2 regions of the Plantibacter lichenum genome follow, and region 1 is predicted to be linked to the other one. Evidence: riboswitches for the same ligand, from Rfam matches in the RefSeq annotation. Region 1 holds a riboswitch; the other holds the start of a gene.
What was found. A riboswitch is a leader RNA that binds a small molecule or an ion and turns the genes downstream of it on or off. The one in region 1 is predicted to bind glycine.
Positions count from the first base shown of each region.

Region 2: it holds a riboswitch for glycine, as region 1 does, so the genes downstream of both, gcvT (glycine cleavage system aminomethyltransferase GcvT) here and ACQ3HB_RS19895 (L-serine ammonia-lyase) in region 1, are expected to answer to the same signal.

Region 1 covers NZ_JBOBFT010000020.1:33,009-37,300, reverse strand. Annotated here, with positions in the region: gene ACQ3HB_RS19900 (hypothetical protein) at 214-1,359, shown strand; gene ACQ3HB_RS19895 (L-serine ammonia-lyase) at 1,459-2,862, opposite strand; glycine riboswitch at 3,052-3,149, opposite strand; gene ACQ3HB_RS19890 (hypothetical protein) at 3,307-3,591, shown strand; gene ACQ3HB_RS19885 (LysR family transcriptional regulator) at 3,788-4,292, shown strand, end outside.
Region 2 covers NZ_JBOBFT010000005.1:23,293-27,584, reverse strand. Annotated here, with positions in the region: gene nadA (quinolinate synthase NadA) at 1-902, opposite strand, end outside; gene ACQ3HB_RS08285 (NUDIX hydrolase) at 899-1,663, opposite strand; glycine riboswitch at 1,825-1,910, shown strand; glycine riboswitch at 1,912-2,018, shown strand; gene gcvT (glycine cleavage system aminomethyltransferase GcvT) at 2,075-3,190, shown strand; gene gcvH (glycine cleavage system protein GcvH) at 3,197-3,571, shown strand; gene gcvP (aminomethyl-transferring glycine dehydrogenase) at 3,571-4,292, shown strand, end outside.

The DNA.
Region 1 (4,292 bases):
TAAACGGACACTCGTTGACCTGCGCCTTCCCACCCCTCCCCACACCTCCGTTTTCGTGCAAGAAGTGCCCTCGAAAACGTGCGGATTGCACGAAAACGGCGGTGTGGAGGATGCAGGGGCGACCCGTTCATCGCGTCGGGTGCTGCTAGCGTGTGCCCGGGGCCATCGCAGGCACCGCTATCGCGCAGGGGGCTCCGCATGCACAATCGATCGATGAATCGTCCAGGCATCGTCTTCGGAGGTGTCGCTCTCGCGGCTCTGTTGTTGTCCGGCTGCAGCGCGCCTGCCGCACCGCGGAGCACGTCCGCATCGCCCACGGCAACCGCGGCTGGAGAAGCCACCGCACCGAGCTTCCGTCTCCCGCTGGGCTGCGACGACCTCGTCTCGGCGGCCGACGCGGAGTCTGCACTGCAAGCGCCTGCGACCGCCACGGACTGGCCGACGTCGTCCGACCACGCTTCCCTCGCAGACGTCGCCATCCAGAACGCCGGGGGCATTGTCTGCCAGTGGGCGGTCGATCCCGCAGACTTCGGGGGCCAGATCACGGCCACGGACTCTCCGGCGCCTCGACTCATCGTCTCCGTCCTTCCGGACGCCGCGGACGCCTGGAATCCGGGCTGGCAGGGCGACGCCGAAGCGACGGAGACCCGCACCTTCGGTTCGACCGAGGCGTATGCGTCGTGCGGTGACATCGGTTGCCGCGCGAACGCGCTCGTCGGTTCCAACTGGGTCAACATCCTCATCTACAACCCCGGCGCGCAGGTTGCGACGACGTCCCTCGGCACACCGGACGAGACCTTCGAGCACGCGACTCCGGCGTTCACCTCGATCTTCGACCACCTCGCATCGGCCGGCGAACCGGCACCCGCATGGATCCCACCGACAACCTCGAGCCCATCGCCGGCGAACTGCGAGACGCTCTTCCCACTCGCGATCGCCGCATCGGTCATCAACGCGCCAGGGGCGGTCGATGTCCTTCCGGCAGCCGAGGACACGCTCCCCGCCTCATCGACCATCGCGCTCAAACAGGCCGGCGCGCTCACCTGTTCCTACGGCGGCCCAGACGCCACCGCATTCTCCGCGCCGATCACGGTCACCGCGCTCCCGGGCGGCGCATGGGTCCTGCCGAAGCTCTCCTCGGAACTGCCGGCCTCCGGCACCCAGGCGGCGTTCGCGTTGACCGGATCGGCGACGAACCCCGCGCTCATCTGGTGCAGCGAGAACGGGAATTTCTGCGAGGTGCTCTTCAGCTCCGACGGTCAGGCCGTCTCGGTGATGACCCAGCAGTTCTCGGGGGCGACGCCGTCCGCGCGCGAACTCGCGACGTCGGCGGCAGAGCACATCGTGGCGCTCCGCTGACCCCCTCGCCGCCGGGCGTCCCCCGCCACACCTCCGTTTTCGTGCAAGACGGACGTTTTCGAGGGCACCTTGTGCACGAAAACGGAGGTTTGGGGAGGGTCAGCATTCCACGACGTTGACCGCCAGACCACCCATCGCCGTCTCCTTGTACTTCGACGACATGTCCCGGCCCGTCTCCCGCATCGTGACGATGACCTCGTCGAGCGAGACGCTGTGCGAACCGTCGCCCCACAGCGCCATCTTCGCCGCGTTGATCGCCTTTGCCGCAGCGATCGCGTTCCGCTCGATGCACGGGATCTGCACGAGTCCGCCGATGGGATCGCACGTGAGGCCGAGGTTGTGCTCCATCGCGATCTCCGCCGCGTTCTCCACCTGCTCCGGGATGCCGCCGAGCACCTCCGCGAGTCCCGCGGCGGCCATGGAGGAGGCGGAACCGACCTCGCCCTGACAGCCGACCTCGGCACCGGAGATGGACGCCTGCTCCTTGTAGAGCACTCCGACGGCGCCCGCCGCGAGGAGGAACCGCACGACGACATCGTCCTTCTGTTCCGTCGTCGCCGTGTCCATGCCTGGCCCGTAATGCGTCGCGTAGAAGAGGACCGCTGGGATGATGCCGGCCGCACCGTTGGTCGGCGCCGTCACGACCCGACCGCCGGAAGCGTTCTCCTCGTTGACGGCGAGCGCCACGAGGTTCACCCACTCCTGCCAGAACTTGAGGTCCCGATGCGGGTCCTCGGCGCGCAGTCGATCGTGCCAGGCCGGTGCGCGACGCCGCACGTTGAGGCCGCCGGGGAGCGGCCCCGTGCGCTGCAGACTCGAGTTCTTGCACTCCTCCATGACGTCACGGATGTGGAGGAGGCCGGATCGCACGTCCGCTTCGGACCTGGTGACGAGTTCGTTCTGCAGCATCACACCGCTGAACGGGAGACCGTGCTCCGTGCAGTGCGCGAGCAACCCCGCGGCCGTGCGGAACGGCATCGGCACGATCGCGTCGCCCTCCACCCCCGCGGGTCCCGTGCGGGCGACCGGCTCCCCGCCCTCACGGACGACGAACCCTCCGCCGACGGAGTAGAAGACCGCTTCGTGCAGGACGGTGCCCGCGGCATCGGTCACGGCGAAGCGCACGCCGTTCGTGTGGCGGTCGAGGACCGTGAGCGGGTGGAGCACGATGTCGTCCACGCCGTACCGGAGCGGTCGTCGTCCGCCGAACAGGAGCTCGCCCGTCTCGGCGAGCGCCGCGAGACGCGATTCCACCTCCTCCGGCAGGATCTCGTCCGGACGGTACCCTTCCAGCCCGAGGAGGACGGCGGTCATCGTGCCGTGCCCTCGCCCGGTCGCCGCGAGGGACCCGTAGAGGTGGACGTCGATGCCCGCGACGTCCTCGAGAAGACCCGCAGCCGTCACGTCCTCGACGAAGGTGCACGCGGCACGCATCGGCCCCACCGTGTGGGAACTCGACGGGCCGATGCCCACCGAGAAGAGGTCGAACACACTGATCGTCATGGTCGGTGAGCCGATGGTGACGGGATGCGGGACATGAGGAACTCCGATGCTGTGGCGCGCACGTGCGCGACCGATGGTCGAATCCCTCCCCGCTCTGTCTCGGACCTGAGAGTTTCCGACCTCCCCTGGCGGGAGAGGACTTGCACCGTCGGTGAGCGACGGCGGACCGTCGCTGCTTTCCAGAGTCGCCCAGCTGCTGCGGTACGGGGGCCTGAGAGATTCCCGGAGAGGATTTGCTCCTACGGCGCCCGCCCAGGCCACAGGCGGAACTCTCCCGCAGCTGCTCGAAGGCGTGTGATGTTGTGCCGCCACGATACACGATCGTGCGGAGTCCGAGAATGGCTGGATTGCAGGTGCGCCCCGGGCCTAACCTGATGACGGACCCGGCACGATCGACGACTGCTCGAGCCGCCGTGGAAGCGCGGGCCACCGAAGGAGTTCGACATGAGCGATCAGAACCTCGAGAACCCGAACATCAACAACCCGGGTCCGCACGACGAGGCGGTCGACGAGGAGCTGCTCACCAACGCGAGCATCAACAATCCCGGCCCGCACGACGAATCCGTCGACGAGGAGCCGCTCGCGAACCCGAGCATCAACAACCCCGGCCCGCACGACGGCCCCGTCGACGACGCCGTCGCCGAGGAGACCGCGACCGTGAACAACCCGGGACCGGACGAGAGTCAGATCCCGCATCACGAGCATAAGGATCACCACCACAAGCACTAGGGCTGCGCTTCGACAGGCTCAGCGACCGGATAGGGGTCCGGTCCCTGAGCCTGCCGAAGGGGGACGAGCTCAGGGACCAGATAGGGGTCTGGTCCCTGAGCCTGTCGAAGGGGGACGAGCTCAGGGACCGGTGGCTGACCCGTGTGGAAGCCGACCGCGTGACAGCCCGCCCGAGCGATGCGAGAATCAGCCTCTGATGGCACTCCACGATCTCGACCACCTCCGCACGTTCCTGACGGTGCAGCGCGCCGGCTCCCTCACGGAGGCCGCGGCCCTCCTCGGGATCTCGCAGCCGACCGTCTCAGCGCACGTCCAGGCGCTCGAGGCGTCGCTCGGCTATCCCGTGCTCGTGCGCGACCGCTCGGGCGCGACCGTCACGACCAAGGGGGCGGCGCTCGCCCGTGAGGTGGCGGTGCACATCGACGCGCTCGACGACATCGCCTCGCTCAGCACGGATGCGGGAGGCACACCCCGAGCCGTGCACCTCGGCGGCCCGGCCGAGCTGCTCACGACGGTCGTCCTGCCGAGGCTCCCCGAACTGCTCGAAGCAGCCGGGGTACCCGTCCACGTCACCTTCGGCCTGGCCGAGCCGCTCCTGGAAGCGCTGCGCACCGGCGCGCTCGACGTCGTCGTGAGCGCCGTGCAGCCGCGCGTCCGCGGAGTCGAGGCCGCCCCGCTGATCGACGAGGAGTTCGTCCTCG
Region 2 (4,292 bases), on a different contig from region 1:
GCGCGATCGATCTGGTCGACCGTGAACCGCTTGTGCACCGAGCAGAAGCCGTGCCACAGGATGACCTCGGCCTCCTGCAACCCGTGCGCGTCGTTGCCGCCGAGCGGCTTGTTCGGGTTCCACATGGGCATGTGCTCGAGCGGCACGCCGAGCTTCTTCGCCGTGTTGCGGCCGAGGTGCTGGTCGGGGAAGAAGAGGACTCGCTGGCCGCGTTCGAAGGCCCATTTGAGGACCGTCTCGGCGTTCGAGGAGGTGCACACGATGCCGCCGTGGCGACCGCAGAAACTCTTGAGCGCTGCGGACGAGTTCATGTAGGTGACGGGGATGACGGGCACCCGGCCGTCCGCATCGGGCTCCGTGCCGTAGAGGGCTTCGAGCTGCTCCCACGCCTCCTCGACCTGGTCGATGTTGGCCATGTCGGCCATCGAGCAGCCCGCGGCGAGGTTCGGGAGGATGACCGCCTGCTCCGGACCGGAGAGCAGATCGGCCGTCTCCGCCATGAAGTGGACGCCGCAGAAGACGATCGCCTCCGCCTCGGTCCGTGCCTTCGCGGCGTTCGCGAGCTGGAATGAGTCACCGACGTAGTCCGCGTGCTGCACGACCTCGTCGCGCTGGTAGAAGTGACCGAGGATCACGACCCGATCGCCGAGCGTCTCCTTCGCGGCCACGATGCGCCGGTGCAGGTCCGCCTGATCCGCATCACGGTAGGAGGCGGGCAACTGACCCTGACGGGGTGAACCGGTGGGGATGACATCGCCCATCGACGCGCCAGGGCCGTAGCTCGGGGGAGTGAGGTCGAACACCCACGGGCCTGAGGCGAGCTCTGGCGCACAGGTGGAACCTGAGGTCTCTCCGCTCGCGATCTCCTGGATCGTGGCGTCGACGGAAGCGGTGAGGGTCATGAGTGCTCCTGCATGCGTGCTGGTGGTGCGGGTTCGGTGGGGTCTGCACCGGCGAGCGGGCCGTGGTCGGCGTACTCGGAGGAGCGGTTGAAGCGGTAGAGCCTCGCCGGACGGTGCCGGCCGCCGGTGCGGAGTTCGTCGGTTGCGACGACCTGCCCGGACGACTCGATCTGCCGGCGGAAGTTGGCCGGGTCGAGTTGCTTCTGGAGGACGGCCTCGTGGACCTCGCGCAGTTCCGTGAGGGTGAAGGTCTCACCGAGGAACGCGTGAGCGATGTGGCTGTACTCGAGTTTGCTGCGCAGCCGCCAGAGCGCGTACTCCACAATGAGTTCGTGGTCGAAGGCGAGCCGTGGAAGCGCATCGGTGCGGAACCACCGGACGTTCTGTCCGACGAGCGTGCGCTTGGCCTCCTCGGAGCCGACGAGCGCCCAGTAGACGATCGAGACGACGCGCTCGTCCGGCGATCGGTCGATGTCGCCGAACGCGTAGAGCTGTTCGAGGTAGCGGGGGCTCAGCTGGGTCGTGGCCTCGAGGGTGCGTCGGGCGGCGTCGGCCAAGGACTCCTCTGCGCCGAGCGGACCTCCCGGCAGCGCCCACAGTCCGTCGTACGGTTCGCGGATGCGGCGGACGAGCGGAATCCAGATGCCTGGCGTCGGGTCGGTCGCGCCGAATCCGTCGTCCGTGCGGAGTGTGAAGATCACGGTGGAGACGGCGAGCTTGACGGAGGCCGCGTCCGCCGTGGTCTGGTCGGTCTCATTCATCCGATGCCTCCTGTCCGGTCGGGTGCCGTGCTGCCTGCGCCTACTAAGGGTAGCCCTGACCCTTACTGATCTGATCCTTAGTGTACACCTGACCAGAACACCGACTCCCGGAAGCGCGGCGAACCACGATATGCTGGGCGCGCAAACGAATATCGGGCCGCAAACACGATGCGGGAGAGCCGGTTCACCGGCACCGAAGGAGCAAGCCTCCCCGCCAATCTCTCAGGTCCTGTACCGCATCGAACTGGCCACTCTGGAAAGCAGCGCCACCATCCTGTGGCGCTCGCCGACGGTGAAAGCAGCCCGGACCTCGATCCGTCGCTCGCGAAACTCTCAGGCCAATGACAGAGGGGGAGTTCCCAACAGGCGCTTCGGTGCGCCTGCAGCGCACCACGCGACCCCGGAGAACTCGTGACCGATCTCGAACGAACCAGTCCTTTGCACGCCGTCCACGAAGCCGCGGGCGCGAGCTTCACGGACTTCGCCGGCTGGCAGATGCCCGTCCGCTACTCGAGCGACCTCGCCGAGCACCACGCCGTCCGCACCGCAGCAGGCATCTTCGACCTCTCGCACATGGCCGAGATCCTCGTCACCGGCCCCGACGCCGGAGCATTCCTCGACGCCGCGCTCGCCGGCAAGCTGTCCGCCATCGCGCTGTGGCAGGCGAAGTACTCGCTCATCCTCAACGCGCAGGGCGGCATCGTCGACGACATCGTCGTCTACCGCCTCGCCGACGAGCGGTTCCTCGTCATCGCGAACGCCGGCAATCGCGAAGCCGCGTTCCAGGCACTCAGCGAGCGCGCCGCCGACTTCGATGTGACGGTCGAGGACCAGAGCGACGCGACCGCGCTCATCGCCGTTCAGGGCCCGGCGTCCCGCGCGATCCTCGAATCGGTCGCCGAGATCACCGACCTCGGCACTCCGCTCGCCGAGCTGGGCTACTACCGCTGCACCGACGCATTCTTCGACGGCCTCCCGCTGCTCGTCGCCCGCACCGGCTACACGGGCGAAGACGGGTTCGAGCTCTATGTGCAGGTCGATGCCGCCGAACGGCTCTGGCGAGCGATCGAATCCGCAGGCGCATCCCGCGGTCTCGTCCCAGCCGGCCTCGCCAGCCGGGACACCCTGCGTCTCGAAGCCGGCATGCCGCTCTACGGCCACGAGCTCGGCACGGGCAGCTTCCCCGTGCAGGCTGGGCTCGGCCGCGTCGTCGCTCTGAGCAAGCCGGGTCCGTTCGTCGGGCGTGAAGCCGTCGAGGCCGGGCCGCACCCCGACGCCCCCGTGCTCGTGGCCCTCGTCTCCGAAGGGCGACGCGCCGGCCGAGCAGGCTACGCCGTGTTCGACGGCGACACCGAGATCGGCGCAGTGACGAGCGGCGCGCTCTCGCCCACCCTCGGCCACCCCATCGCGATGGCCTACGTCCACCCCGACCAGTCCGCCACTGGAACGGTCCTCACCATCGATGTCCGCGGGACGAAGATTCCCGCGACCGTCACCACGCTGCCCTTCTACACGAGAGAGAAGTAACTCGACATGGCCGACAAGACCGAACTCAAGTACACCGCCGAGCACGAATGGATCCGTGTCGAGGGCGACCTCGCCTTCATCGGCATCACCGACTACGCCGCTGAGAAGCTCGGCGACGTCGTCTACGTCGACCTGCCCGCCGTGGGCGGAGAGATCGCCGGCGGCTCCATCGTCGGAGAGATCGAGTCCACGAAGTCGGTCGGCGAGCTCTTCGCGCCCATCGACGGCACGGTCGTGGAGATCAACGACGCCGTGGTCGACGACCCGTCGATCGTGAACGCCGACCCGTTCGGCGCCGGCTGGCTCATCTCGGTGCGCTTCGCCGAGCTCCCCACCACCCTCCTCAGCTGGGACGAGTACGCAGCAGTGGTGGGCGAGTGATGGCGGAACGTTTCTCGACGCGTCACATCGGGACCGATGCAGACGCCCAGGCGACGATGCTCGCAGCCGTCGGCTACGACTCCGTCGACGCTCTGCTGGACGCGGCCGTCCCGGACGCCATCAAGGCCGACCAGCTCGCCTCGTCGAGCATCCCGGACGCGATCGGCGAACGCGCCGCGCTGACCGAGCTGCGTGCCATCGCCTCTCGCAACACGGTGAACCGCAGCCTCATCGGCCTCGGCTACTACGACACGATCACGCCCGCGGTCATCAAGCGGAACGTGCTCGAGAACCCGTCCTGGTACACGGCGTACACGCCCTACCAGCCGGAGATCTCACAGGGCCGCCTCGAAGCGCTCATCAACTTCCAGACGATGGTCTCCGACCTCACCGGGCTCGACACCGCCAACGCGTCGATGCTCGACGAGAGCACCGCGGTCGTCGAGGGCATGCTCCTCGCCCGTCGTGGTTCGAAGTCCGCCTCGCACGCATTCATCGTCGACGCCGATGCGTTCCCGCAGACCAAGGCGCTCCTCGCGAACCGCGCGGAGGCCGTCGGCATCGAGCTCGTCGAGATCGATTTCGCGGCTGCCGCCACGGCAGGTGAGGCGCTTCCCGAGGCATTCGGCGTCTTCGTGCAGTACCCGGGCGCGAGCGGCCGGATCTGGAACCCCGCCGCGGTCATCGCCGAGGTCAAGGGCCAAGGCGGCCTCGCCGTCGT